2 regions of the Streptomyces sp. NPDC002888 genome follow, and region 2 is predicted to be linked to the other one. Evidence: riboswitches for the same ligand, from Rfam matches in the RefSeq annotation. Region 2 holds a riboswitch; the other holds the start of a gene.

Region 1 (14,841 bases), on a different contig from region 2:
CCCCGGCGGACTTCAGGGCACGGACGGCGTCGAGGAAGCCGGACCAGGTGGTCGGGGGCGTGGCGATCCCGGCCTTCTTGAAAAGCGCCTTGTTGTACCAGAAGCCGACCATGCCGATGTCGTCCGGGATGCCGTAGACCTTGTCGTCGACCAGGTACGGCTCCTTGGCGACCGGCAGCAGCGTGCCCGCCCAGTCCTTGGTCCGGTCGGTGAGGTCCTCGACGAGGCCCGCGTCGGCCTGCTGTTTCAGGACACCGCCGCCCCAGGTGTGGAAGATGTCCGGCAGCTTCCCGGATGCGGTCAGCGCGGTCATCTTCGACTTGTACGCCTCGTTCTCCAGCGCGACGGTCTTTATCTTCACGTTGGGGTTCTGCGACTCGAACTGCCGGGCCAGCGAGGCCCAGACGCCCTTGGCCGGCTCGGTGGTCATGATGTGCCACCACTCCAGGGTGGTCGTGCCCGACGACCCCCCGTCCGAGTCGCCGCCGCAGCCGCTCAGTGCCGTGATGCCCAGACCGGCCGCGGCGGATGCCGCCAGGAAACCGCGGCGGGACAGTGCCGGCTCGCCCATCATGCACTCCTCGAGGTTGCGAAAGTTTCGGAGTTGATCCTGAAAGGTTCGTTGCTGCCGCACCCTAAGGACAGCGTCCGACGGGTGGCAACCCCTCGTACGCGGTGAATCCTTCGACAGCCCTCTGCGAACCGCCCGGCACTTGCGGGCAGTTGGGGTCAGGCGGATGTGTAGTCGAACCAGTCGAAGGTCGCGCTGCCCTCGGTGACGTACATGCCGATGACCCGGCCGGTGAAGCCCGTGGCCACCTGCGTGGACAGATAACGGCCGTCGAGCTCCGCCAACTTCACGGCACCGTCCGGCCCTTCGACCGAGAAGCCGATCGTGTCGGGTCCGCCCGCCCGTATGCCCGGGGCGTCCTGGTCGGCGGCCGTGACCGTGGGCGGCAGTACGTCCGTCGGGCGGATGTCGACCGCCAGGGTGAGCGGTCCCGGCGGCACCGGCCGGCGGGCGAGGCTCTGCCGCACCGGGCCGATCCGTGCGACGACCTCCACCGCTCCCCCGCCCACCTCGACGTCGTAGTGGTGCGCCTCGTCCATGCGCACGGACAGGCCGGCCCGCCCCGAACCCGGGTCCACCCGGACCGCCGCCCGGCAGTCGGGGTGCTGCTGCCGGCGTCCGACGAAGGTGGTGCCGGGCCGGTCGAGGCTGTCGCCCGTCGCGGTCAGCGTCAGCCACCCGGGCCGCTCACTCAACGACCAGGAGCCTTCCGGCCGACGGCGCGGGGAGATCCACCGCGGTGCGAGCTCCGGGGCGTCGAAGTCGTCGCGCACCGGCTCGGGTTCACCGGGGTGCCAGGCCCCGCGTGGCGCCGGGTGCCGCTCGGCCACGGGTGCGATGCGGGGCCAGCCGTCCACCCACTCCACCGGGGTCAGGAAGGTCTCCCGCCCGAGGACGTGGAACTGCGGGAAGTAGCCGCGCGGGCGGGTGGCCAGCAGCATCATCCACCAGCTGCCGTCGGGTGCCTGGACCAGGTCGGCGTGGCCGGTGCACTGGATCGGCGAGTCGGTGCTGCGGTGGGAGAGGACGGGGTTGTGCGGGGCCGGTTCGAAGGGCCCGCGCGGCGAGCGCGCCCGGGCGACGGAGACGCTGTGGCCGTGGGCGGTGCCGCCCTCGGCGAGCACGAGGTACCACCAGTCGCCGATCCGGTACAGATGCGGCGCCTCCGGGTGCTGCATCCCCGTCCCGGACCACACGGGGAGCGGCCCTTCGAGCACCTTCCCGGTCGCGGGGTCGATACGGGCCACCCGCACCCCGGACACGGCACACCAGCAGGAGCCGTCCTCGTCCCAGGCCAGGTCGGGGTCGATCCCGGGCAGGTCGATCCACACCGGGTCGGACCAGGGCCCCTCGGGCCGTTCGCTGGTGACGAGGAGGTTGCCCCCGCCACCGACGTTGGTGGTGATGACGTGGAGACGGCCGTCGTGGTGCCGGATGGTGGGGGCGTAGACACCGGCGGACGCGGGCAGGTCGTCCGGCAGCTCCAACTGCCCGGGCCGGTCGAGGACGTTGCCGATCTGCCGCCAGTGCACCAGGTCACGGCTGTGGAAGAGGGGGACGCCGGGAAAGTACTCGAAGCTGGAGCACACCAGGTAGTAGTCCTCGCCCACCCGGCACACGCTCGGGTCGGGATGGAATCCGCCGATGACGGGATTCTCGTACGTCCGCATGTACCTCTGCCCCTCCGCCGGACCGGTCGAAACATTCGGTCTCGATGACGAACATTACGGAGCGGACTGTAGGAGGCACCCCGGGGAAGAACAAGGGCGCCGCGACGGCCGCCGCGGCGCTCTCGTCCTCAGCCGGGCCCTGTCACCTGCCCTCAGCGACTCCCTTGAGCGCGATGTTGAGTTCCAGGACGTTCACGCGGGGCTCGCCGATGAAGCCGAGGATGCGGCCCTCGGTGTGCTCCTCGACCAGCTTCTCGACCTGCGGGACGGGCAGGCGGTTGCGCTCGGCGACCCGGTGGACCTGGAGTTGGGCGTACGCCGGGGAGACGTCCGGGTCGAGGCCCGAGCCGGAAGAGGTGACCGCGTCGGCCGGGACCTGGGAGGGCTGGACCTTGTAGTCGGCCGTCGAGTTGTCCTTGACGACCTTGGCCTTGGCTTCGTTGCTGGGTCGCCGCCCCCGGCCGCCGACCGCACGTCCCCGGCCGCCGACCTGCCGTCCCCCCTACGGCCCAGTCGGCACCCTGCCAGTCTTAACGGAAGCTTGACGACCAGCCCCCCCATGATCCATAGGCCCAGGCGTCACTCTCTGCTTACGCTGGTGCCGCCGTCCGCGTGATGGCCGAAACCGCACGCTGAGCCGTCCCTCAGGAGCACGCCGATGGCCACGACCGAACACCCGGCGCCCAGTCGCCTGCGCGCCTGGATGCTGGAGGGCCTGTCCGACATGGGCAAGGCCGGTGGCCACACGGGTCCGCACGCCGAGCCCGAGCCCCCGCACAAGGGCCAGCGCTGGTACCGGGTGATGTGCCTGACCGGTGTCGACTACTTCTCGACCCTCGGCTACCAGCCCGGCATCGCCGCCCTCGCCGCCGGCCTGCTGTCACCGGTGGCGACCATCGTGCTGGTGATCGTCACTCTGGCGGGCGCCCTGCCCGTCTACCGCCGCGTGGCCGAGGAGAGCCCCCACGGCGAGGGCTCGATCGCGATGCTGGAGCGCCTGCTGTCCTTCTGGCAGGGCAAGCTGTTCGTCCTGACCCTGCTCGGCTTCGCCGCCACCGACTTCCTGATCACCATCACCCTTTCGGCGGCCGACGCCTCGACCCACCTCGTCGAGAACCCGCATCTGACCAGCGCCCTGCACGACAAGCAGCTGCTGATCACACTCATTCTCGTGGCCCTGCTCGGCGCGGTCTTCCTCAAGGGCTTTCTGGAGGCCATCGGCGTCGCCGTGGTCCTGGTGGGCCTCTACCTCGCGCTCAACGTCGTCGTCGTGGTCGTCGGGCTGTGGCACGTCGGCACCGAGGGCCATGTGATCGCCGACTGGTCCAGCGCCCTGACCGCCGAGCACGGCAACGTCTTCGTCATGATCGGCATGGCCCTGATCGTCTTCCCGAAGCTCGCGCTGGGCCTCTCCGGCTTCGAGACCGGCGTCGCCGTCATGCCACACGTCAAGGGCGACCCCGGCGACACCGAGGAGCAGCCCAGGGGCCGGATCCGGGACACCAAGAAGCTGCTCACCACCGCCGCCCTCATCATGAGCGCCTTCCTGATCACGACCAGCTTCATCACCACCCTGCTGATCCCGGAGAAGGAGTTCGAGTCCGGCGGCCAGGCCAACGGCCGCGCCCTCGCCTTCCTCGCGCACGAGTACCTGGGCAACGCCTTCGGCACGGTCTACGACGTCTCGACGATCACCATCCTGTGGTTCGCCGGCGCCTCCGCGATGGCCGGTCTGCTGAACCTGATGCCCCGCTACCTGCCGCGCTACGGCATGGCCCCCCACTGGGCCCGCGCGGTGCGTCCCATGGTCATCGTCTTCATCCTGGTCGCCTTCCTGGTCACCTGGATCTTCGACGCCGACGTCGACGCGCAGGGCGGCGCGTACGCCACCGGCGTGCTGGTCCTGATCAGCTCCGCCGCGATCGCCGTGACCATCGCCGCCCACAAGGCCGGGCAACGGAGCTGGACCATCGCCTTCGCGGTGATATCGGCGGTGTTCCTCTACACGACCGTCATGAACGTCATCGAGCGCCCCGACGGTGTGAAGATCGGCGCCTGCTTCATCGCGGGCATCATCCTGGTCTCGCTGCTGTCCCGGCTGGCCCGCGCCTTCGAGCTGCGCGTGACCAGCGTGACGCTCGACCCCATGGCGGAGCGGTTCATCCGGGACATGGCCAGCCGCAAGATCCGCTTCATCGCCAACGAGCCCGACCGCCGGGACAAGGCCGAGTACCGCGACAAGATCGAGCAGATCCGGGAGGACAACGACATCCCCGGTCAGGAGGACTTCGTCTTCGCCGAAGTGACGGTCACCGACCCCTCCGAGTTCGAGTCGGGCCTGAACGTACGCGGCGAGGTCCTGCACAACCGCTACCGGGTGCTGACCCTGGAGTCCTCCTCCGTCCCCAACGCGCTGGCCGCGATGCTCCTGCACGTCCGCGACACCACCGGCTGCACCCCGCACATCTACTTCGAGTGGACCGAGGGCAACCCCTTCGCCAACTTCCTGCGCTTCTTCCTGTTCGGCCAGGGTGAGGTCGCCCCGGTCACCCGGGAGGTGCTGCGCGAGGCCGAACCGGACCGCGCCCGCAGGCCACGCGTGCACACGGGCTGAGCGCAGGGGCCGTCACTGGCGGCCCCTCCGTCAGAGCCGCCGTGCCGTGCGCGGGGTGCGCGCCACGACCTCGACGCGCAGCAGGACAGGCGGTCGGGGTCGGGATTTCCTGCCGTGCGCGTCTTCGTCCTGGCGTCGTTCGTCACCAGGGCGTCGGTGTCGATCACGACCCCCGGGCCGCGTCCCCTGCCGCAACGCGCCGCCCCGCGTCCACGGTTCCGCGCCACCAGCCCTATCGTGACCGGCATGCAGTCCTACACGATCGGCCAGGCGGCTCGGCTGCTCGGCGTGAGCCCAGACACCGCGCGCCGCTGGGCGGACGCCGGCCGGGTGGCGACCCACCGCGACGAGACCGGGCGACGCCTCATCGACGGCAAGGCTCTCGCCGCGTTCTCCGTCGAACTCGCCAAGACCGGCGGAGCCGAGGAGGGCACCTCGTACACCTCGGCCCGTAACGCCTTCCCCGGGATCGTCACCGCGATCAAGCTCGGTGACGTCGCCGCCCAGGTGGAGATCCAGGCCGGCCCGCACCGCCTGGTCTCCCTGCTGACCCGCGAGGCCGTCGAGGAGCTGGGGCTGGAAGTGGGCATGGAGGCCACCGCCCGCGTGAAGTCGACGAACGTGCACATCGACCGCACCTGAACGAGAGCTCGTCTACGGGTCGCATGTGCGGACCCACAAGGCGCGATGTGCCAGCTCATGCAACCTGATAGGAGACTCCCGCCTCGCACATGCGGCAGAATCATCACCGCACGGCCGTCGAGACCGAGGAGTAGATCCGTGATGACCCGTTCCCCGCGCCGGACCCGCCGGATGCTGCAGGTGACCGGCGCGGGAGCCGCCGCGCTGCTGACCCTGAGCGCCTGCTCCTCGTCCGACTCCGACGCGTCCTCCAAGCCCGCCTCCGCCTCCTCGTCCTCCTCGTCGTCCGCGAAGCTCTCCGGCACGGTGACCGTCTTCGCCGCCGCTTCCCTCAAGGAGAGCTTCACCAAGCTGGCCGCGGAGTTCGAGAAGCAGCACCCGGGCACGAAGGTCACCTTCAACTTCGGCGGCAGCGACAGCCTGGCCGCGAACATCACCGCGGGCGCCCCCGCGGACGTCTTCGCCGCCGCCAGCACCAAGACCATGGCGATCGTGACCGACAAGAAGAGCAACGCGACCACGCCGGTCACCTTCGTCCGCAACCAGCTGGAGATCGCCACCCTGCCGGGCAACCCCGACAAGGTCTCCTCCCTCAAGGACCTCACCAAGTCCGGCCTGAAGGTCGTCCTGTGCGACGAGACGGTGCCGTGTGGCGCGGCCGCCCAGAAGGCCCTCGCCGCGAGCGGCCTCAAGCTCACACCGGTCTCCTACGAGCAGGACGTCAAAGGCGCCCTGACGAAGGTGGAGTTGAAGGAGGCCGACGCCGCGGTCGTCTACAAGACCGACGTGAAGGCCGCGGGTGACAAGGTGGACGGCGTGGAGTTCCCCGAGTCGGCCAAGGCCGTCAACGACTACCCGATCACCCTGCTGAAGAACGCCCCCAGCGCCGAGGCGGCCAAAGCCTTCATCGCCCTGGTGCGATCCGCCGAGGGCCAGAAGATCCTGACCGAGGCCGGTTTCCTCAAGCCATGACACCGCCCGACCGGACAGCCGCAGGCGCCGCGGACACCGTGCGGGACGGTCCGCGGCGCAGCCGCGTGGGGAAGGCCAGGGCCACGAGGGGTACACCCAGCCGTGCCCCCCGCCCCCTGCCGCCCCTCCCCCTCCTCCTCCCCGCCCTGGTCGGCCTGGCGTTCCTGCTCCTGCCGCTCGTCGCCCTGCTCGTACGGGCCCCCTGGCGCGACCTCCCGGAGCAGCTGACCAGCGCGGAAGTGTGGCAGGCCCTGCAGCTGTCCCTGGTCTGCGCCACGGCGGCGACCGTGGTGAGCCTGGTCATCGGCGTTCCGCTGGCCTGGGTCCTCGCCCGTACGGACTTCCCCGGCCGCGGCCTGGTCCGCGCCCTGGTGACCCTGCCGCTGGTCCTGCCCCCGGTCGTGGGCGGTGTCGCCCTGCTGATGGCACTCGGCCGCAACGGCGTCGTCGGCCGCTGGCTGGACTCCTGGTTCGGCGTCACCCTGCCGTTCACCACGGCGGGCGTCGTCGTCGCGGAGGCGTTCGTGGCGATGCCGTTCCTCGTCATCAGCGTCGAGGGCACCCTCCGCGCCGCCGACCCGCGCTACGAGGAGGCGGCCACCACCCTGGGTGCCTCCCGCTTCACCGCGTTCCGCCGCGTCACCCTGCCGCTGATCGCCCCCGGCATCGCGGCCGGCGCGGTACTGGCCTGGGCTCGCGCCCTCGGCGAGTTCGGCGCCACGATCACCTTCGCCGGCAACTTCCCCGGCCGCACCCAGACCATGCCGCTGGCCGTCTACCTCGCCCTTCAGAACGACCCCGAGGCGGCCATCGCCCTCAGCCTCGTCCTCCTCGCCGTCTCCATCACAGTCCTGGCAGCCCTCCGCGACCGCTGGATAGCACCCCCATGAGCAGCATCAGCCACGCCCTCGGTCCGCAGGCAGCCGCGCCGCCCGGGACACCACGAGTGCCCGTCGGCGACCCTCGCGGACACGCCCGGCGCTCAGCCACCCCATCCACTCACGCATCGTGGGGGAGGGTGGGCGCGGGCCGCACCCCGCAAGCGCCGGGCTGCGCGATCCACCCCACCCCAGCCACAGCACACCGGAAGTCACGCGGCCCACGTCAACAAAGCCCCCTCCACCCCTGGACCGGCACCCCATGACCCACCCCGACACCACCAAGACCGGCCCCCACACCAATCACACCCGCGACACCGCCCTCGACGCCCACCTCCTCGTCGACCGCGGCACCTTCCAGCTGGACGTGACACTGACCGCCGCCCCCGGTGACGTGGTCGCCCTGCTCGGCCCCAACGGCGCCGGCAAGACCACAGCCCTGCGCGCACTGGCCGGCCTCGCCCTCCTCACCGGCGGCCACCTACGCCTGGACGGCGCCTCTTTGGAACGTACGCCTCCCGAATCCCGCCCGGTCGGCGTCGTCTTCCAGGACTACCTCCTCTTCCCCCACCTCACCGCCCTCGACAACGTGGCCTTCGGACCCCGCTGCCACGGCGCGACCAAAGCGGAGGCCCGCGCCCAGGCCACCGAGTGGCTGAACCGCATGGGCCTCGCCGAACACGCCAACGCCAAGCCCCGCCACCTCTCCGGCGGCCAGGCCCAGCGCGTCGCCCTGGCCCGCGCCCTGGCCACCCACCCCCGACTGCTGCTCCTCGACGAACCCCTCGCCGCCCTCGACGCCCGCACCCGCCTGGAGATCCGCGCCCAGCTCCGCCGCCACCTCGCCGACTTCGAGGCCGTCGCCGTACTCGTCACCCACGACCCGCTGGACGCCATGGTCCTCGCCGACCGCCTGGTCGTCGTCGAACACGGCCGGGTCGTCCAGGAGGGCACCCCTTCCGACATCGCCCGCCACCCCCGCACGGACTACATCGCGCAACTGGTCGGCCTGAACCTCTACCGGGGCCGCGCCGACGGCCACATGGTCCGCCTCGACGCCGGCCCCGCCATCACCACCACGGAAGTCCTCTCCGGACCGGTCTTCGTCGCGTTCCCGCCGAGCGCGGTCACCCTCTACCGCGACCGCCCGACCGGCGCCAGCGCCCGCAACCTGTGGCGCTGCGAGGTCGCAGGGCTGGAGACCCACGGCGACCAGATCCGCGCCGACCTCACCGGCGAACTCCCCCTCGTCGCCGACCTCACCACGGTCGCCGCCGCCGAACTCGACCTGTATCCGGGCGCCCAGGTCTGGGCGACCGTCAAGGCGACGCAGACCCACGCATACCCGGCATAACGCTTCGAGGGCCCTACGTTGATGCTCATGACGATGAGCATCCGCAACCAGCTCCCCGGCACCATCACCACCATCACCCCCGGCGAGGTGATGGCCACCGTCGGCCTCCGCCTCACCGGCGGCCAGCCCCTCACCGCGGCGATCACCCGGGAAGCCGTCGCCGAACTCGGCCTCGCCCCCGGCTCCGCCGTCCGCGCCCTGGTGAAGTCGACGGAGGTCTCCCTCACCACCGGCCCGGTCGAGGGCCTGTCCATCCGCAACCGGCTCCCCGGCACGGTCACCGACATCTCCACCGGCGGCGCGATGGCCTTGGTCAAGCTGTCCGTCGACGGCGGTGCGCTGACCGCCGTGATCACCGCGGACGCCGCCGCCGACCTCGCCCTCGCCCCCGGCTCCTCCGTGGTCGCCCTGATCAAGTCGACCGAGGTCGCCCTCGCCACGGCCTGACACGCCGAGGGCTCCCCGCCCGGAAACCGGAACGGGGAGCCCTCGGACACGTCACTCAGTCCTCACTCAGTCCTCGTACGCGTCCAGCGGCGGGCACGAGCAGACCAGGTTCCGGTCCCCGAACGCCTGGTCGATACGGCGCACCGGCGGCCAGTACTTGTCGGCCGCCGAGACCCCGGCCGGGAACACGGCGTCGTCACGGCTGTACGCGTGCGCCCACTCCCCACCGAGCGCGGCCGCGGTGTGCGGGGCGCCCCGCAGCGGGTTGTCGTCCGCGGGCCACTCACCCGAGCCGACCTTCTCGATCTCCGCGCGAATCGCGATCATCGCCTCACAGAACCGGTCCAGCTCGGTCAGGTCCTCGGACTCGGTCGGCTCGATCATCAGCGTGCCGGCCACCGGGAACGACATCGTCGGCGCGTGGAACCCGTAGTCGATGAGCCGCTTGGCGACGTCGTCGACGCTCACACCCGTCGTCTTGGTCAGCGGCCGCAGGTCGATGATGCACTCGTGCGCGACGAGCCCGCCCGGCCCGGTGTAGAGCACGGGATAGTGCGGTTCGAGCCGCTTGGCGATGTAGTTGGCGGAGAGCACGGCCACCTGCGTGGCCCGCTTCAGCCCCTCGTCGCCCATGAGGCGCACGTACGCCCACGAGATCGGCAGGATCCCCGCGGACCCCCAGGGCGCCGCCGAGATCGGCCCCACACCCGTCTCCGGTCCGGCGGCCGGCTGCAGCGGGTGGTTCGGCAGATACGGCGCCAGGTGCGACCGCACGGCCACCGGACCGACGCCCGGACCCCCGCCACCGTGCGGGATGCAGAACGTCTTGTGCAGGTTCAGGTGCGAGACGTCACCGCCGAAGTGCCCCGGCTTGGCCAGCCCGACCAGCGCGTTGAGGTTGGCCCCGTCGACGTACACCTGACCGCCGGCCTCGTGCACCTGCGCGCAGATGTCGGCGACGTGCTCCTCGAACACCCCGTGCGTCGAGGGGTACGTGATCATCAGCACCGCCAGCTCGTCACGGTGCCGCTCGATCTTCGCCCGCAGGTCGTCGACGTCGATCTCACCGTCCTCGGCGGTCTTCACGACGACGACCTTCATGCCCGCCATCACGGCACTCGCGGCGTTGGTGCCGTGCGCGGACGACGGAATGAGGCACACCGTCCGCTGCTCGTCACCATTGGCCTGGTGGTATCCGCGTACGGCGAGCAGCCCGGCGAGTTCGCCCTGCGACCCGGCGTTGGGCTGGAGGGACACGTTGTCGTACCCGGTGACCTCGGCGAGACGTTCCTCCAGCTCCCGGATGAGCGTGAGGTAGCCCTGCGCCTGCTCGGCGGGCGCGAACGGGTGCAGCTGGCCGAACTCGGGCCAGGTGACCGGCTCCATCTCCGTGGTCGCGTTGAGCTTCATCGTGCACGAGCCGAGCGGGATCATGCCCCGGTCGAGCGCGTAGTCCCGGTCGGCCAGCCTGCGCAGGTAGCGCAGCATCGCGGTCTCGGAGCGGTACTGGTGGAAGACGGGGTGGGTCAGGACCTCGTCGGTGCGCAGCATCGCCTCCGGCAGGGAGTCCTCGGTGGCCGCGTCCAGCGCCTCGATGTCACCCTCGACCCCGAAGGCGGCCCAGACGGCACCGACCTGGGCCCGCGCGGTGGTCTCGTCGCAGGCGATCGACACGTGGTCGGCGTCGACAAGGCGCAGGTTGACCCCGTGCTCCCGGGCGGCGGCGACGATCTCGGCGGCCTTCGAGGGCACCCGCACGGTCAGCGTGTCGAAGTAGGCACCGTGCACGACCTCCACACCACCCGCCGCGAGGCCGGCGGCGAGCACGGTGGCGTACCGGTGGGTCCGCCGGGCGATCGCCCGGAGCCCCTCGGGCCCGTGGTACACGGCGTACATCCCGGCCATGACAGCGAGCAGGACCTGCGCGGTGCAGATGTTGCTGGTCGCCTTCTCCCGGCGGATGTGCTGCTCACGCGTCTGCAGCGCGAGCCGGTAGGCCCTGTTCCCGTCGGCGTCCACGGACACGCCCACGAGCCGCCCGGGCAGGCTGCGCGCGAACTTCTCGTGCACCGCCATGTATCCGGCGTGCGGCCCGCCGAACCCCATCGGCACACCGAACCGCTGCGTCGTCCCGACCGCGATGTCGGCCCCCAGCTCCCCGGGCGACGTCAGCAGCGTCAGCGCGAGCAGATCGGCGGCGACGGTGACGAGCGCGCCCAGCTGGTGCGCCTGCTCGATCAGCGGCTTGATGTCGCGTACGGCACCGGAAGCGCCCGGGTACTGGATCAGCACGCCGTTGATCTCACGCCCGGCGATCTCGGCCGGAATCCCTTCGCCGAGGTCGGCGACCACGACCTCCACACCCGTCGGCTCGGCGCGTGTCTCGATCACTGCGATCGTCTGCGGCAGCGCGTCCGCGTCGATCAGGAAGAGGCCCTTCTTGTTCTTGCCCATGCGCCGGGAGAGCGCCATGGCCTCGGCGGCGGCCGTGCCCTCGTCGAGCAGCGACGCGCCGGAGGTCGGCAGCCCGGTCAGGTCGGCGACCATGGTCTGGAAATTGAGCAGGGCTTCGAGGCGCCCCTGGGAGATCTCCGGCTGGTAGGGCGTGTAGGCGGTGTACCAGGCCGGGTTCTCCATGACGTTCCGCAGCACGACCGGCGGCGTGAAGGTGCCGTAGTACCCCAGCCCGATCATGGAATCGAGCACCTGGTTCCGATCCGCCAGGGACCGCAGCTCGGCCAGCACCTCGGCCTCGGTGCGCGCGCCCGGCAGGTCCAGCGCGTCGGCGTTCTTGATCACATCCGGGACCGCGGCGGCGGTGAGCTCGTCCAGGGAGCCATAGCCGACCTGCGCGAGCATCTTGGCCCGCGCCTCATGGTCGGGGCCGATGTGGCGCTGTTCGAAGGGAATCCCCTTCTCGAGCTCGGAGAGCGGAATGCGGTGGGCGGTCATTGCGGAGGCCTCCTGGTCTGACGCGACCTTCGAGGGGCACCACTGCACGGGTACCCGGACGGCCTCCCCCTCTGTCATCTCAACCTGAGAGCTTCACCGGATCGCCCGAAGGTCTCCGGCTTTCACCGTCGGTGAGAGCGGAAGCCGTCGACGACACCCGCCCTGCTTTCCAGAGTGACCTCGTCCGTGCGGTACGTGGGCCTGAGAGATTCCGGGGAGGATTTGCTCCTTCGGCGCCTCCGATGATGTCTGGAGGACTCTCCCGCACGGGGTCAGCAGCCGTTGTCAGCCTACCAGCGAGGTCCACGCACACGCCTTCGAGTGGCCGCCTTCTCCAATGTGCTCTTTTGTAGTGCTTACGGATGAGTTGCGAGCAAGTGGAGGGCCCGTGCTGACCGACATCGATCCGCGCAACCTGATCGGCCGCAAGGCGTTCGACCGCAACGGCACCAAGATCGGCACGATCGACGAGGTCTACCTCGACGACGCGACCGGCGTGCCCGAGTGGGCGGCCATACGCACCGGTCTCTTCTCCCGGGACGCCTTCGTCCCCCTCGAACCCAGCGAACTCATCGAGGGCACCCTGCACGTCCCCTTCGACCGCGCCCTCATCAAGGACGCCCCCGACTTCGGCGTAGGCCGCCACCTCTCCCCCGAACAAGAACTCCAGCTCTACCACCACTACGGCCTGGACCTCGCCCCACCTCCCCCCCTCCCCGACCACGACTTCGGGAAGCTGGCAGGAACAGAAGACCCCTGAGAAGGACGCACCCGGTCAGTGCCGGGCCGCACGCCCCGCCCCACCCGACGCCCCCGCACGTATCTCACCGGCACCCACAGAACCCTCGCCCCTCTCCGGCCTGCCTTGTCGCGTCACCAACGGCACCGGCTCCGCCGGCTCCAACTCGGGATCGTCAACCAGGAACGTCCGCACTCTCCCCGGCTCGGATCCCGGCGTCTCGAACCGCACAGTCACCCGCCCCACCCCACTCCCCTGCACCCACCCGGCCCCGTACTCGGCATGCCGCACGTCATGCCCCGGATGCCACCGCCGCTCAGCAGGCTCGGGCTCCCCCGCCACAACCTCACCCCGCGCCTCTTCCACCGGCTCCTCGACACTCTCCTCGGCCGCCTGCGCGAACAAATCCTCCTGTGTGTAGTCAGCGAGCCCACTGACCCCCACCCCCAGCAGCCGGACCCCACCCGTCGTGTCCACGGAGCCCAGCAACCGGCCCGCCGCCTCCCGCACCACCGCCGGATCATCCGTGGGCCCCCGCAGCGTCTCCGACCGCGTCAACGTCGAGAAGTCGTAACGCCGCACCTTCAGCACAATCGTCCGCCCCGACAACCCCGCCTCCCGCAGCCTCCGCACGCACCGGTCCGCCAGCCGCCGCACCTCCATCCCCACCCGCACCCGATCATGGATGTCGACGTCGTAGGTGTCCTCCACGGACACCGACTTCGCCTCCCGCTCGGCCACCACGGGCCGCTCGTCGTGCGCCAGCGCCATCGCGTGCAGGGCGTGCCCGTGCGCCTTCCCGAGCAGCCGTACGAGTTCGTCCTCCCCCGCCTCGGCGATCTCGTCGACCGTGGTGATCCCGGCCCGCCGCAGATGATCTCCCGTCGCGGGCCCCACTCCAGGCAACGTACGCACCGACAGCGGCCCCAGCAGCGCCCGCTCGGTCCCCGGCTCGATCACCACCAGCCCGTCCGGCTTGGCCCGCTCGGACGCGATCTTCGCGAGCATCTTGGAGGCCGCCAGCCCCACCGACCCAGTGAGCCCCGTGTAGTCACGTATGTCGGCGCGCAGCCTCGTCCCCACCAGCCGCGCGGACTCCTCGTCCCACGCCACTGCCCCGGCCTCCAGATCGACGAACGCCTCGTCCAGGCTCAGCGGCTCCACCAGCGGCGACAGCGCCCGCAGCAGCTCCATCACCTGCTCGCTGATCGACCGGTAGAACTGGAACCGCGGCACGAGATACGCGGCGTTCGGAGCGAGCCGACGCGCCTGGCCCATGGGCATCGCCGAGTGCACCCCGAAAACCCGTGCCTCGTACGAGGCGGTCGCCACCACCCCGCGCGGCCCGAGCCCACCCACGATCACGGCCTTCCCGCGCAGACTCGGCTTGGCTGCCTGCTCCGCCGAGGCGTAGAAGGCATCCATGTCGAGATGCAGGATCGTGGGCGCGGTTCTCACATCTCCGATGCTGCCCTACGCCACTGACAATGCCCTCCCGGCGCCGCCTCCGGACAACCGACGGCCCCTCAGACCGCCCGGTTACGCCGCCGCGCCAGCTCGTCCGCCGGATTGTGCCCGACAAGGGTCTCCCCCGTGTCGATCCGCTCCCCGTGCAGCTGCGACAGCGCGCTCTCCACGTCCCGCCACACCACACCGACGGCGATGCCGAAGATGCCCTGGCCGCCCTGGAGGAGCGCGTGCACCTCGTCCGGCGACGTGCACTCGTAGACCGTGGCGCCGTCACTCATCAACGTCATCCGCTCCAGATCGCGAAACCCCCGCTCACGCAGGTGCTGGACGGCGGTACGGATGTTCTGCAGCGACACCCCGGTGTCGAGGAACCTTTTGACGATCTTCAGGACGACGACGTCCCGGAAGCTGTAGAGCCGCTGCGTCCCGGAGCCGTAGGCGGGCCGCACACTCGGCTCGACGAGCCCTGTACGCGCCCAGTAATCCAGTTGCCGGTAGGTGATGCCGGCGGCCGCGCAGGCCGTCGGACCGC
Region 2 (14,841 bases):
CGGCCGGGGCGATCGTGTACGACATGTGGGGGCCGACGACCTGGCGGAACTGCTCCTCGGAGCTGAAGACGGGCACAAAGGCCTGGCCCTCGATCTCCAGTGTGGGCAGGTCCAGGGGGCCGCTGTGCGGGCCCCTGCCGTTGGGCAGCGGCACCCAGACGAAGCTACGGCCGAGGACCTCCACGATCCGGCCGCCGGCGCCCGGCACGCCGAGGGAGGCGGAGAGCACCTCCTCCAGTTCGTTGCCGGGCCAACCGCCGTGCGAGTGGGGGTGTGCCTGTGCCGGGAAGTCCGCTGGAAAATCCGCCGGGAAGTCCATCTCTCTCAACCGTCTGCCGGGAACCACTGCTGTGGCGGAAAGGCTAGCGGGTACCGGGCGGCACGTTCCCGCCCGTTCCCCGCCCGTTGCCGGACCGTAGTCGGCGCGCACTCGGCCCGACTCGGCGCGTACCACCTCGGCTCATCCCCGCTCAGCCCGGCTCAGCCCGTGAATCCGATGCGCCGCAGGGTGTCCGCCGCGTCCCGGTCGGCCAGCACCGCCGAGCCGCAGCCCTGGGGCAGCTCGCCCCGCTCCACGGCGCGCAGCAGGCGGGCGGCCGCCGTGCGGTGGCGCAGGAACGCGTACGGGGAGACGCCGCGGCCGCGCTCACGCTGGCCGGCCAGGGCGGTGTCCGGGGTGACGTCGAGGAGGAGCAGGTGCAGGGTGCCGCCCCGGCGGCGGGCCTCGCGGGCCAGCCAGCGGCGCACCCAGGCCTGCGTACCGCAGTCGTGCACGACGACGCCCGTGCCGGAGCGCAGGGCGCGGCGCAGTCCGGCGTAGTGGGCGAGGCGGACGAGGGGGCGGTAGACGGCGTAGGGCAGGAGGCGGGGCATGCCGGCGTCCCAGCGGTCGCGGGTGTCCTGGGAGTCGATGCCGACGCCCTGCACCGTGCGCCGCATCAGGGTGGACTTGCCGCTGCCGGGCAGGCCGGTGACCACGACGAGGTCGTTGGGGCCGAAGAGCAGTGCGTGGGGGCTGTGGCCCGCGCGTTCGCGCAGGTCGCGGACGACGGGCTGCGGGCCGTGCGCCTCCCGGGCCGGGGCGGTCGGCTGCACGGGCAGCGCGACGGCCGAGCTGGTCGCGTACGCGGTGGTCCTGTTCACCGTGATGGTCCTCCCCTGGGGTGGCTCACGAGTAACCCTCCCCGCCGAGTGTAAAGAGAAGGTAATGCGCGATGCCTCGCCATTTCGTTCGCTTCCTGCCACAAGCCGGTTACAGATGCGGCCTGCCGCACCGGGGCGCGGGCGTGCAATGATGAGGCCGCCAACTGCATACCGGCCGTTTGAATCCGCGCGGGAGAGTCCCCAGCAGCAGCTGTCGCTGGGGCGCCGAAGGAGCAAGTCCCTCCCTTGAATCTCTCAGGCACCGTTACCGCGCGGGCGAGGCACATCTGAAAAGCGGGCCGCCGTCCGAGGTGGTCCCACCCAAGGTGCAAGCCATGCCCGGTGCGGTCATGGCGAACCTCTCAGGTTCCGATGACAGATGGGGAGGATCGACCTCGCCTGTCATGCCTTGGGAGACGACCGACCGATGAGCAGTACCGAACCCCGCCGTACCGCGCTGGATGCCCTGCATCGCGCGCTCGGCGCGACGATGACCGACTTCGCCGGCTGGGACATGCCCCTGCGCTACGGCTCCGAGCGCAACGAGCACCTCGCCGTGCGCACCCGGGCCGGCCTGTTCGACCTCTCCCACATGGGCGAGATCACCGTCACCGGCCCGCAGGCCGCAGCCCTCCTCGACCACGCCCTGGTGGGCAACATCGGCGGCGTCAAGGTCGGCCGGGCCCGCTACACCATGATCTGCAGGGCCGACGGCGGCATCCTCGACGACCTGATCGTCTACCGGCTGGCGGAGACGGAAGCCGGGTCATCTCACTACATGGTCGTCGCCAACGCCTCCAACGCCCAGGTGGTGCTGGACGCGCTCGTCGAGCGGTCCGCCGGGTTCGACGCCGAAGTGCGCGACGACCGGGACGCCTACGCGCTGATCGCCGTGCAGGGGCCGCAGTCCCCCGGCATCCTGAAGTCGCTCACCGACGCCGACCTCGACGGGCTGAAGTACTACGCGGGCCTGCCCGGCACGGTCGCCGGCGTCCCGGCGCTGATCGCGCGCACCGGCTACACCGGTGAGGACGGCTTCGAGCTGTTCGTGAAGCCGGAGCACGCCGTCGAGCTGTGGCAGGCGCTGACCAAGGCGGGCGAGGGCGCAGGCCTGGTCCCCTGCGGTCTGTCCTGCCGGGACACGCTGCGCCTGGAGGCGGGCATGCCGCTGTACGGGCACGAGCTGAGCACCTCCCTCACGCCCTTCGACGCGGGCCTCGGCCGGGTGGTGAAGTTCGAGAAGGAGGGCGACTTCGTGGGCCGCCAGGCGCTGGCCGAGGCTGCCTCCAGGGCTCAGGAGAACCCCCCGCGCGTCCTCGTCGGCCTGGTCGCCGAGGGCCGTCGCGTCCCGCGTGCCGGGTACGCCGTCGTCGCCGGCGGCGGCGAGGTGATCGGCGAGGTCACCTCCGGCGCCCCCTCCCCCACGCTTGGCCGGCCCATCGCCATGGCGTACGTCGACGCGGCGCACGCGGAGCCGGGCACGAAGGGCGTCGGCGTGGACATCCGGGGCACTCACGAGTCGTACGAGGTCGTGGCGCTGCCGTTCTACAAGCGCCAGAAGTAGACACTGGGCGCGGTGCTTCGCCTTCCGGCGTGACCCCGCGCACATTTCGCTGTTCACCAGCGGTTTCAGCAGTCACTCATTCACCAGCACTCCCCCGCGTACAGGAGAATTCAGGCCATGAGCAACCCCCAGCAGCTGCGCTACAGCAAGGAGCACGAGTGGCTGTCGGCCGCCGAGGACGGCGTCGCGACGGTCGGCATCACGGAGTTCGCGGCCAACGCGCTCGGTGACGTCGTCTACGCCCAGCTCCCGGACGTCGGCTCCACGGTCACCGCGGGCGAGACCTGTGGCGAACTGGAGTCCACCAAGTCGGTCAGCGACCTGTACTCCCCCGTCGGCGGCGAGGTCACCGAGATCAACGAGGACGTGGTGAACGACCCGTCGCTGGTGAACTCGGCCCCCTTCGAGGGTGGCTGGCTGTTCAAGGTGCGGGTCACGGAGGAGCCCTCCGACCTGCTCACCGCCGACGAGTACGCCGCCCACTCCGCCGGCTGAGGAGCCGTAGTCGACATGTCTGTTCTGAACACGCCCCTGCACGAGCTCGACCCGGACGTGGCCGCCGCGGTCGACGCCGAGCTGAACCGCCAGCAGTCCACGCTCGAGATGATCGCCTCGGAGAACTTCGCTCCGCTCGCGGTCATGGAGGCGCAGGGCTCGGTCCTGACCAACAAGTACGCCGAGGGTTACCCGGGCCGCCGTTACTACGGTGGCTGTGAGCACGTCGACGTCGCCGAGCAGATCGCGATCGACCGGGTCAAGGAGCTGTTCGGCGCCGAGTACGCCAACGTGCAGCCGCACTCGGGCGCCTCCGCCAACCAGGCCGCGCTGTTCGCGCTGGCCCAGCCCGGCGACACCATCCTGGGCCTGGACCTGGCGCACGGCGGCCACCTGACCCACGGGATGCGGCTGAATTTCTCCGGCAAGCAGTTCAACGTGGTCGCCTACCACGTGGACGAGGCCGGTCTGGTCGACATGGCCGAGGTCGAGCGGCTCGCCAAGGAGCACCGCCCGAAGGTGATCATCGCGGGCTGGTCGGCGTACCCGCGGCAGCTGGACTTCGCGGAGTTCCGCCGCATCGCCGACGAGGTCGAGGCGTACCTGTGGGTCGACATGGCGCACTTCGCGGGCCTGGTCGCGGCCGGACTCCACCCGAACCCGGTGGAGTACGCGGACGTGGTCACCTCCACCACCCACAAGACGCTGGGCGGCCCCCGCGGCGGCATCATCCTGGCGAAGAAGGACTTCGCGAAGAAGCTCAACTCGTCCGTCTTCCCGGGCTTCCAGGGCGGTCCCCTGGAGCACGTGATCGCGGCGAAGGCGGTCTCCTTCAAGGTCGCCGCCTCGGAGGACTTCAAGGAGCGCCAGCGGCGTACCGTGGACGGCGCGCGGATCCTCGCCGAGCGGCTGACCGCGCCGGACGCCCGTGCGGCCGGGGTCAACGTCCTGTCCGGCGGCACGGACGTGCACCTGATCCTCGTCGACCTGCGTGAGTCCGAGCTGGACGGGCAGCAGGCCGAGGACCGCCTCCACGAGGTCGGCATCACGGTCAACCGCAACGCCGTCCCGAACGACCCGCGCCCGCCGATGGTGACGTCGGGTCTGCGGATCGGTACGCCCGCCCTCGCGACCCGCGGCTTCACGGCCGAGGACTTCGCCGAGGTCGCGGACGTCATCGCCGAGGCACTGAAGCCGTCCTACGACGTCGAGGCGCTCAAGACCCGGGTGAAGGCCCTGGCCGACAAGCACCCGCTGTACCCCGGTCTGAACAAGTAAGTCCCGGTGGGGCACCCGTCACGAGGTGCCCCACCACCCCCCCGTATTGAGGAGTCACCCGTGGCCATCTCGGTCTTCGACCTGTTCTCGATCGGCATCGGCCCGTCCAGCTCCCACACGGTCGGCCCGATGCGTGCGGCGCGCATGTTCGCCCGCCGGCTGCGCAACGAGGGCCTGGTGGACTCCGTCGCCTCCGTGCGCTCCGAGCTGTACGGCTCGCTGGGCGCCACCGGCCACGGCCACGGCACCCCCAAGGCCGTCCTCCTCGGCCTGGAGGGCGACTCGCCGCGCACGGTGGACGTGGAGACGGCGGACGAGCGGGTGGAGGAGATCAAGGCCTCGGGGCGGCTTCGTCTGCTCGGTGAGCGCGAGATCCCGTTCTCCTTCGACGACGACATGGTCCTGCACCGCCGCAAGGCGCTGCCGTACCACGCGAACGGCATGACCCTGTGGGCGTACGACGCCCAGGGTGGTGAGCTCCTGTCGAAGACGTACTACTCGGTGGGCGGCGGGTTCGTCGTCGACGAGGAGGCGGTCGGCGCGGACCGGATCAAGCTGGACGACACGGCCCTGAAGTACCCCTTCCGCACGGGCGACGAGCTGCTGCGTCTGACGCAGGAGACCGGTCTTTCGATCTCCTCGCTGATGCTGGAGAACGAGCGTGCCTGGCGCACCGAGGGAGAGATCCGCGCGGGTCTGCTGGAGATCTGGCGGGTGATGCGGGAGTGCGTCTCGCGCGGCATGTCCCGCGAGGGCATCCTGCCGGGCGGGCTGCGGGTGCGCCGTCGCGCCGCGATGACGGCACGCCAACTCCGCGCCGAGGGCGACCCCCTGGCCCACTCCATGGAGTGGATCACGCTGTACGCGATGGCCGTGAACGAGGAGAACGCGGCCGGCGGCCGGGTCGTGACCGCCCCGACGAACGGCGCGGCCGGCATCATCCCGGCGGTCCTGCACTACTACATCAACTTCATCCCGGGCGCCGACGAGGACGGGGTCGTACGGTTCCTGCTGGCGGCCGGGGCCATCGGCATGCTGTTCAAGGAGAACGCCTCCATCTCCGGCGCCGAGGTCGGCTGTCAGGGCGAGGTCGGCTCGGCCTGCTCGATGGCGGCGGGCGCGCTGGCGGAGGTGCTCGGCGGATCCCCGGAACAGGTCGAGAACGCGGCCGAGATCGGCATGGAGCACAACCTCGGCCTCACCTGCGACCCCGTGGGCGGCCTCGTCCAGATCCCCTGCATCGAGCGCAACGGCATGGCCGCGGTGAAGGCGGTCACCGCGGCCCGCATGGCGATGCGCGGCGACGGCTCCCACAAGGTGTCCCTCGACAAGGTCATCAAGACCATGAAGGACACCGGCGCCGACATGTCGGTCAAGTACAAGGAGACGGCCCGGGGCGGGCTGGCGGTGAACATCATCGAGTGCTGACCTGGGGCCGGCCCGGCACGGCCGGCGCCGAACTCCCCTTGGGGAACGGCCACGACGCTACACACCTGTACGAGACACCGCTGCGCGTTCGCAGCCGTTCATCACATCGAGTGAATCGACCGGTCACGCGCTCACCAACCCCCTCCCCGGGGCCGTCTCGGGCGGGACACCCGGCCGCTCCCCGGCCGAGCAGACACAGTGAAGCTATTCGCTGAACGTCGACGACACCTCGTACACCGGCGACGGCCTGTGGATCGCCGACTACGTCGGCGCGGGCAAGCCCCGCATCAAGGCGAAGTGGCGCTTCCACCAGTACACCGACGAGCCGCACGACAAGAACGTGGCGAACTTCGCGAGCGAGGACGCGCTGCGCGCGTGGGCCAAGGTGAGCTGAGCGTCGTACGGGCCGTCAGCCGCCGTCCGTCGCCAGCAGGAAGAGCACCGCGCCCGCCACGACGGCGACCGAGGCGAGCAGGGTGTGTATCCGCGCCCTGCGCAGGGCGCGGCGCACCTGCCAGGCGTGGACGAGCTCCAGCAGGGCCCGGCGGCGTGCGGTCGCGTTCGCGGCGTTGGCGCGGGCGTCGGCCAGGCCCCGGGTAAGTCCCGCGCGTCGCTCCTCGTCGCGTTCCCGGGCGAGGAGGGCCGCCAGCTGCACCGCGACGGCGGTGTGTTCGCGGCAGGCGGCCTCCAGTTGGGCGGCGGTACGGCCGAAGGGACCGAAGAAGGTCTCGGGTGCCGCGTCGATCTCAGCCTGGAGGTCGGCCAGCGCGGGGTCCGCCAGCGAACGCAGTGTGGTGAAGCGGGGCGTGAGGACCTCGCCCGTCGTCCACAGCGCCCAGGCCACCCCGGCCACCGCCACGACCAGCCCGCCGACTGCGAGCGCGACATCGGTCGCGCCGTGGATCTTCCCTACGGCCGTCAGCGGGAAGCCGCCCAGGAGCAGCCCGCCGACGGCGCCGGTGGTCGCGACGGACCAGCGGGCCGTGGCCCGCATGTCGGCGACGGCGGCCTGCGCGGCGCCGGCGGCGGGCGGGAGGTCCGGCAGGAGCTCGGGCTCGGGTGAGTTCACGTCGCTTCGCGCTCCGTATCCGGGTCCTCGCCCCGGAGCAGGTTGTCCGAACCGTCGTCCGGGAGTTGTCGGTACGGCTGCCACCGGGCGCCGTCGTACCGCTCCACCTCGTTGTCGTCGTTGAGCCTGACGCTGCCCGCCTCCGGCTGTTCCTCGGGTTCCACGCGCAACCTCCCCTTCCGTTCTCGTCGCTCCTCGTCAGTCCTCTTCGCAGGAGTTGGTGTAGTAGACGTCGACGCGCACCGCGTCGTAGGACCGGCTGCTGTCGCCCAGGGGGTCGCCGTCCCAGAAGGGGCGGGTGCCGACGTTCCCGCCGCAGAACAGCTTCGGCGCCTTCGCCAGCAGGGCCGCGTTGGTGTGGCGGGCCAGGGTGCGGGCGTTCTCCTCGAAGTGGGGGGCGCCGCCGAAGGTGATCAGCATGCCGACCTTGCGGCCCTTGCTGCTGCGGTCCACCTCCCGCGCCACGGCGGCGGTGACCTTGGCCGCGTCGGCGGCCGTGAGCCCCTTGCGCTGCCCGGCGCGGACGGTGGACTGCGCGGAGAGCGCGACGCCGACCGTGTGGTATTTGGGGTCGATGCCGCCGGCCACCACCTTCCCGGCAGGCTGGCCCGACACGGGCGTGGACGCCGGACCGGTGGGCTCCACCGGCGGTTCCTTCTTCTCCCGGGGTGCGGGCGGCAACAGCCCCAGGACCAGCACGAACAGCACGAGGAAGAGGTCCGCGAAGAGCCAGCCGGCGAGGTGGCGGGGGGCTGTGGCCGCGCGTTGCTCGTGCGCCGGCCCCTCGTCGCCCTCCCAATCCCCGCCTTCGTGGCCTTCGTACGTCTCCTCCCAGGCGTGCCCGGTCGGGGCGCTCACCGGCGGCCCTCGTCGTCGCCGTACCACAGGTCGGTGTCCGAGGAGCCCCGCTCGCCGGGACCGAAGCCGGTCGACGGGTCGGCCGGGCCGGGGGCCGGCTCGGGCTCGGGCTCGGGCTGTGCCGTCGGCTCCGGGTCGGGCCGGGGCTCCTCGGCCGTCATGCGGGCGTCGGCCCAGCCCCGGCCCGCCGCGGGCGCGGTCCTGCCGTCGTCGTGTTCGTTCAGGTGGTCGAAGCCGTCGTCGCCCATCGGGTCGTAGAGCCCGGAGGGTGCCGCGGTGGGCCCCGCCGATGGTGGGGCGTCCGCCCAGTTGGGGTCGAGGCGGTTGAGCGTGCCCTCCATGGCTTCCATGTACATGTCCAGCAGCTGGGTGCGCTCGACGAACCGCTCCATGGCCTCACGCACCTGCCGGGTGCCCTCCAGCACCACCTCGGCCACGCGCACGTGTGCCTGGTCGGAGTCCCGGGAGGTCTCGGTCGCCTCGTTCAGTTCGGCGAGCAGTACCGCGAGGGCGCGGCGGGTGGCCTCCTCGTCCGCGCCGAGGGACTTGCGCATCGCGGCGAACTCCTGGATGAGCTGGTGCGGAACGGTCAGGGACTTGCCCATCCGTTCCAGGGCGCCGGCCGACGCCGTCCAGCCCTCCAGCGCCTTGGTGAAGCCCGATTCCGGGCCGGGGTCGAAGATCTTCCCCAGCCGCTCGGTGGCCTCGCGCAGGATCCAGGTGAGACGGTCGGTGGCGCCGCTGATCTCTCCGGCGGCGCGGACCAGCCGACCGGTGGGCACGGCGGCCGCCTGGGCGCCGGTCGTCGTCGACAGCTCGAAGGTGATCAGCGCCAGCTGTTCGCCCACGGACCGGCGCAGCTCCGCGCGCGAGGAGGTCTTCTGGGCCTGCAGGCGCAGCCAGTGCAAGGAGACGGTGAGGGCCACCACCACCAATATCAGCGCCACGACCGACAGCACGGCGACCCCGCCGAAGTCGTGGGCCCACAGCGTGAGGAAGTTGGCGCCGTCCTCGTACTGTTCGAGCGCGGAGAACAGCGAGAGCCAGGTCACCACGATCGGCGCGAAGACGCACACGTCCCGCGCCACACCCAGCCAGCCCATGATCTGTCGGTTGGGCAGCGGGGCGTCGGGCACCAGCAGGTGCGGCGGGTAGACATGGACGAGGTCGAGGCCGACGAGGGCCCGGCCGCCCGCGGCGGCGTCGTCGGCCACCCGTTTCAGCACCGCGCGGCCGGTGACGCTGGGGGACCGCAGGGCGAGTTTCGCCAACTGCACCCCTGCCGCGCGCAGTTCCGGGGTCGCGGTCGGCGGGGCCGCCGCCCCGGGCGGCTGCGGCGGGACTGTGTTCGTGGTCACGCTGTGCCTTTCGTGTTCGTGACTCCGGTCGGCGTGGCGACGCCGTCGGTCAGTCGTGGCGCCGGTCGGGTTCGTCGTGGTGCGACGCGCCCGGCCGCTCGCTCTGCCGGACGGCAGACGCCGAGTGGTCGGAGTGGTCCGTCGGTTCGGAGGGCCGCTGACGCGGCGACAGGTTCTGCCGGAAGTACTCGCTGGCCGCGATCGCGTCGACGGACTGGACGGCGTACTTGCTCCCCCTCTCCCGCATCGCCCTGAGCAGGGCCGCAGGCGGTGGATGGCCGACGAGGCCCAGCACGTCGTGCACGTCCCGGCGCTGGATGGTCGGCGTGCCGGTGAGGCAGTACAGCAGCCACTGGTAGTACTTGACGGCCAGGCCCGGTTGCCCGTCGGACATGGCCTGCACGGCGTTCGACAGGAAGCGGTGGTCGCCGAGGACGGAGGCGATCCGGTATTTGTTGTCGCGGCGGGCGCGTCGCCGGAAGCAGACCTGGAGGAGTTCCCGGCCCAGCGAGGGGTCCGTCGCGGTGATGCGGTCCACCTGCGCCAGCAGGATCTCGACGGGCAGCTCGGACAGGGCGAGCCGGCGCACCTCCTCGACGAGATCGTCCTCGGGCAGCCCGGCGCTGCGGGCGACCAGCAGGACGCCCAGGACGTCGACGTTCAGGCCCTTGCGGCGGGCGAGTTCCAGCTCGTGGTCGAGCCGCTCGCGCATCAGGTCCCCGCGGGGAAGCGCCGACCGCAGGGCGGACACCAGGCCGGGGCTGTTCTCGGCGGCCGTGTGGGAGCCCGGGTCGGTCCGGGCCCGCAGCACACGGCGCAGCACCTCGGTGTGCAGGGTGTCCCGGACGAGGGCCAGCTCCTTCAGGTCCTGGCGGTGCGGCGACCAGTCCCGTACCAGCGCCTCCAGCTCCTGCGGCTTCATGCGGCGCAGGTGTGTCTCCACCTGGGGGACGCTCGCCGGCCGGCGCAGGAACGCGACCTCGTCGGGCTCCAGACGGCCCTGCACCGCGTCGAGCAGCATGCCGGCGACGTCCATGACCATGCCGGTGGCGGTCTGGTGCTGGTCCTGCCAGGCGCGTGCCTCCTGTCCGCTGCGCAGCGGGTGGTGCGGTCTGAGCCGGGCGATGGCCTCGGGGCCGCGCCGGCGGTGGAAGCGGACGAGCCGCGCGGCACGCTCGACGGAGGCGTCCGCCGCCCCCATGTCCTCCACCACGTCGGCGCGCACCAGCAGCCGGGAGTTCCCCTGGTGCAGGGGGCCGCGCTCGTGCTCCAGGAAGACGAAGCGCGGCAGTTCCGGGCCCGAGTCGCTCTCCTCACCGGTCGCGAAGGTCCACTCGCCCGCCGTCAGCGGGCCGAGCACCCCGCTCAGCGCCTGGATCACGACCTCCGCCGGGACTAGCGACCCGACGACGGTCACGGGCTCGGCGGGAGCGGACAGCACCGCGGCCGCGACGGGGGCGATCAGCGCCTCCGGCACCTCGGCCGCGGCCTTCTCCAACGCGGCCACGTCGGGCTCCAGATGGGGCCGCAGCCGGTCCAGCGGCACCAGCGGCAGATGGCTCTGCGTCCCGTCGAGGCCCCCGGGCGGCAGCCAGTTCCAGTCGCTGCGGCACAGGGTCAGCGCGAGCGCCAGGTCGACGTCGGCGGCCGGCCCGGTCAGCACGTGGGCCAGCGTGGATCCGCTGCGGCCGTGGGCGTCCTGGACGGACACCTTGCGCAGGACGGCCGCCTCGTCGTCGTAGGTCAGGTACATGTAGCCGGGCCGGGTGGAGCCCTGGGCCGCCCAGACGAGCGGGGCGAGGCGGCGGTCCCAGCGGCCGAGGTCCGCGTCGCTCAGTGACGTGGCCACCGGGCCCACGCCGTTTCCGCCGGTCAGGGAGAGCTCCGACCACCGGTAGACGGTGAGGTCGGCGAACGCCCTGCGGCCGGAGAGGGCGGGCAGGCTCATGTCCCGGACCCCCCGTGCCGTACGTCGCGGTGCAGGCCGAGGTAGGCCCCTTGCCCCGTCAGTACGCCCTTCATCGCGAGCAGCGACAACAGCGGGGCGAGGACGCGGTGCTGGCCGAAGCCGTCGCCGAAGCGCTGCTCCGTCCTGCCGTCCCGGCGTCTGACCGGGACGGAACGGGTGCCGGTGGCGGAGGCCAGGTGGAGGGTGGCGTCCTCGCACTCCTGGACCAGGTCCAGGGCACGGCGGCCGCCGCGGGCCGCCAGCAGCGTGTACACGTCCTCGCTCTCACGCTCGACGCTCGTGAGGTCGTCCTCGGGTACGTCGCCGCCGGGCAGCCAGGGCTCGGCCTCCGCCAGCCGCAGGTGCCGCAGGGTGTCCGACTTGGAGACGACCAGCGCGCACGGCAGGCGCAGGAGGGGTCCGTCGGTGGCGCTCCGCTGTGCCTTCAGCCGGGTGCGTACGGCCGCCACCGCTCGGTCCTCGCCCTGCCCGGACCCGCGCCGGCCCAGGCGCCGCAGCCCGGTGACCGTGGTGGGGTCGACCACGCACAGCAGGGCGTTGAGCCCGCCGAGGAAGTCGACCTCCGGGCCGTGCCGCTGGAGACGCTCGCCGGCGATGTCGAAGAAGACGACCGTGTGCCGACGGCCTGAGTTCAGGTCGGTGACGATCAGCCCGACGGCGAAGTTCAGGACCTCGGCCGCGGAGGTGGCGGGCAGCTCACGGCGTCCCCGCATCAGCGGATCGATGGTCCTGGACCGGTACTCGTTGTACTGGCGCTGGTCCAGCGGCTGCACCTGGATGCCGTACTGCTGGGCCAGCCCCGCGTCCATCACCTGGTGGATCATCGCGGCGAGCAGGTGCGACTTGCCGGTGGCGGACTCGCCCACGAGGCCGATGCGGACCGGGGTGCCGTAGGAGGGGTAGCGCTCGGGGAGGGCGTGCGGGCCGATCGTGGTGTTGCCCGGGCAGGTGCGGTAGGAGCGCGCCTCCTGGGCGGCCCGGGCGGTGGGCCCGTCGGCCCGGGACGGCGGGGGCTCGGGCTCGTCCGGTTCACCGCGCAGCGCCGGGGGGCGTACGTCCTCGTACGCACCGCGCCGCAGGCTGTCCCAGACGAGGACCTTGAGGCAGACGGGGCACTCCACCGTCAGCTGCTCCGGTTCCCGCGCGGCAGGGGCGACGAACGGCGACGTCCGCGGGGGCGGTGGCGGGCTCGGCTCGGGCGAGGGCTCCACCCCTAACCAGGACAGCAGGGTGGCCCGCAGTCCCCGACGGCCGCCGGCGGCGTGCCGTGGCGGGGGGCCGCCGCGGGCGGCCGCGGCCGCGTCGGCGGCGGCCCGGGCTGCCGCGGCGGCCGCCCGGTCCCGGCGTTCGCGCTCCCGGCGGGCGGCCTCCTCCTCGCGCTGCCGCCTGACCTCACGCACCGACCGCTGCTGGGCGCGGAGTTGGGCGAACTCCTTGCGGGCCAGTTCCTGCGCGCGCTCCAGGTTCCGGTCCCGTCGCTCCTCCCACAGCCGCTGTCCGGGCGGCGGTTGGGGCTCCAGCCAGTCCTGCACCTCCCGGGCCCTGGGCAGCTGGGGCGGCAGCTGTGCCGGTCCGGTGTGGGAGAAGATCCGCAGCATCAGGCCCCGGATCCACTGCTCATGCGGGTCCACGAGGTCCCGCAACGCGCTGCGGCTGCTGCCCGGGGGCACCCTCTGGCCGGTCGCCATCCAGAAGGCGAGCAGTGCCGCGCTGTGCACGTCGTCCTGCTCGTCCGCGGTGCGGCCGTGCCCGAACTCCGGCGGGTCCCAGGCGGTGACGGGCCGCCCGGGCAGGGGCCGGCCCGCCCGAACGGCCGTGTCCAGGCCGGACAGTTGCAGGCTGTCGCCGTCCCACCACAGGTGCTCCGGACTCAGCCGCCCGTGCACCAGCCCGCAGCGGTGCAGCGCGGCGACGGCGGTGAACAGGTCGCGCACCGCGCCCTCGAGCTTGTTGCCGTGCAGTGCGTCCGGGGACGTCCAGTCGGCGAGCCTGCGGCCGCGCAGGGCCAGCAGCAGTCGGGGCCCCGTCGGGTTCGTGTCGTCCCGGGCGACCACGTGGGCGAGCTGCCTCGGCACCCGGTCGCGGTGGAACAGGCGGACCAGGACGGCGGTATTGTCGAACTCCCGTTCCAACGCAGCCACATCGCCGCCGCCACGGGCCGACTTGACCACGAGCTGACGCCCTGTCACCTGATGCCGGTAACGGGTCAAGTGCCAGCCGTCGCAGACGAAGTCGGCTCCCTCACCGGACTCCGGAACGATGGCTATGGTCACCCGCTGGCCCCGTGGCTCTGCGGGTCGTTCACCGCGAAACTCCTCAGCCAACGCCACGACCTCCCCCCAAGTCGACGCGCCCCGCGCAAAGTGCAGGGGCAAAGCTCTACCACAAACGGAACCCCGAGTGAGACGTTTTGTGCAGGATCCGTTACTTGGCGTGAGGTCGTGTGCCAAGCTGTCTTCCACGAGGGGGGTGGGGCGCGTGGAGGCGTTCTCGGCCGGTGACATGCAGCGGGAGGGCATCCTGGGCCTCCTGGCGGAGTTGTATCCCGGGACCGCCGAGACGCGACTGCTGCTGGAGCCCCTGGGCGGCAGCCTGTCCCGGGTCCCCGACCAGGCCGCTCCCCTCGTCCGCTGGTACCAGGTCTGCCGCCTGACGGAGCACGGCGCCTTCCCGTTCAACCTGGAGAAGCTGCTGGAGGCGGTGCTGGCGGAGTATCCGGGCGCGACGCGGCTGGAGACGTTCCTCGCGAGGCGACGCGCCCGCGGGGCCGACGATGCCGGAAGTGCCGGGGCCCTCGCCGAGGTCGCGGTCGGGCTCCCCGATCCGGCGACCGTGCTGTTCCTGATGTCCGGCCCGCTCACCGAGGAACGGCTGCATCTGGGCACGGAGTTCGACGAGATCCAGGAGGCGGTCGCGGGCCCGGGTGTGCGCCGCGTCGACGTACGGGTACGGGCGGCGGCCCGCAACGACGTGGTGGTGTCGGCTCTGGACGCCGCCCGCCCGCACGTCCTGCACTACGCCGGGCACGGCTCGCCCAACGGGCACCTGCTGATGGAGGGGCCCGGCGGGAGCATGGCCCCGGTGCACACCAGCTGGCTGGCGCAGGCGCTCGCGGCGGTCGGCGGGGTGCACTGCCTGGTCCTGACGAGTTGTCACCTGGGGCGGGACCTCGAGGACTTCCGCTCCTGCACCGACTTCGCGATCGGCGCCACCGCCCCGCTCCGCAACCGCGACGCCCGGGCCTTCAGCCGGATCTTCTACGAGGCCCTGCGCCGGGGCAGACCGGTACCGGAGGCCTTCACACTCGGCAAGGCCCAGGTCACCATGACCGCCGGCAAGCCCCAGGGCCTGCGGATCGTACGGGGCCGCCGGGGCGGGGGTGACCTCCCGTGACCGAACCGACGGCCTTTCCACCGCCCGACGGGGGGTTACCGCCGGGCGACGGGGCCTGTTGGTCACCCGACGTGTCCGATTCGCCGCCCGACAGGGCCGGCTCCCCGCCCGACAGGGCCGGCTCCCCGCCCGACAGGGCCGGTTCCCCGCTCGCCGCGGGCTTTCCTCCGTCCGACGGTGTCATTTCGCTGCCCGACGCGGCAGCGCGCCGCCCGGACGACACCGAACCGCCGGACACCGTCGCAGGCGGACCGGCCGAGGCGCAGAGACCGGCCGACCGGCGCGG

Evidence for each region. A riboswitch is a leader RNA that binds a small molecule or an ion and turns the genes downstream of it on or off. The one in region 2 is predicted to bind glycine.
Region 1: it holds a riboswitch for glycine, as region 2 does, so the genes downstream of both, gcvP (aminomethyl-transferring glycine dehydrogenase) here and gcvT (glycine cleavage system aminomethyltransferase GcvT) in region 2, are expected to answer to the same signal.

The regions. Positions count from the first base shown of each region.
Region 1 is NZ_JBIAPU010000044.1:8,419-23,259, reverse strand. It holds gene ACFYWX_RS44385 (extracellular solute-binding protein) at 1-571, opposite strand, end outside; gene ACFYWX_RS44380 (glycoside hydrolase family 43 protein) at 730-2,241, opposite strand; partial or broken gene ACFYWX_RS44375 (potassium-transporting ATPase subunit C) at 2,384-2,704, opposite strand; gene ACFYWX_RS44370 (amino acid transporter) at 2,900-4,855, shown strand; gene ACFYWX_RS44365 (molybdopterin-binding protein) at 5,102-5,497, shown strand; gene modA (molybdate ABC transporter substrate-binding protein) at 5,639-6,469, shown strand; gene modB (molybdate ABC transporter permease subunit) at 6,466-7,359, shown strand; gene ACFYWX_RS44350 (ABC transporter ATP-binding protein) at 7,610-8,701, shown strand; gene ACFYWX_RS44345 (molybdopterin-binding protein) at 8,729-9,148, shown strand; gene gcvP (aminomethyl-transferring glycine dehydrogenase) at 9,215-12,100, opposite strand; glycine riboswitch at 12,280-12,375, opposite strand; gene ACFYWX_RS44335 (PRC-barrel domain-containing protein) at 12,489-12,860, shown strand; partial or broken gene ACFYWX_RS44330 (DNA polymerase IV) at 12,782-14,297, opposite strand; gene ACFYWX_RS44325 (MerR family transcriptional regulator) at 14,366-14,841, opposite strand, start outside.
Region 2 is NZ_JBIAPU010000005.1:52,377-67,217, reverse strand. It holds gene ACFYWX_RS09910 (enhanced serine sensitivity protein SseB) at 1-319, opposite strand, end outside; gene ACFYWX_RS09905 (AAA family ATPase) at 481-1,149, opposite strand; glycine riboswitch at 1,324-1,424, shown strand; gene gcvT (glycine cleavage system aminomethyltransferase GcvT) at 1,571-2,707, shown strand; gene gcvH (glycine cleavage system protein GcvH) at 2,825-3,202, shown strand; gene glyA (serine hydroxymethyltransferase) at 3,218-4,480, shown strand; gene ACFYWX_RS09885 (L-serine ammonia-lyase) at 4,541-5,908, shown strand; partial or broken gene ACFYWX_RS09880 (muramidase) at 6,120-6,302, shown strand; gene ACFYWX_RS09875 (hypothetical protein) at 6,318-6,977, opposite strand; gene ACFYWX_RS09870 (hypothetical protein) at 6,974-7,141, opposite strand; gene ACFYWX_RS09865 (hypothetical protein) at 7,176-7,835, opposite strand; gene ACFYWX_RS09860 (hypothetical protein) at 7,832-9,193, opposite strand; gene ACFYWX_RS09855 (hypothetical protein) at 9,243-11,141, opposite strand; gene ACFYWX_RS09850 (hypothetical protein) at 11,138-13,435, opposite strand; gene ACFYWX_RS09845 (effector-associated domain EAD1-containing protein) at 13,641-14,555, shown strand; gene ACFYWX_RS09840 (hypothetical protein) at 14,627-14,841, shown strand, end outside.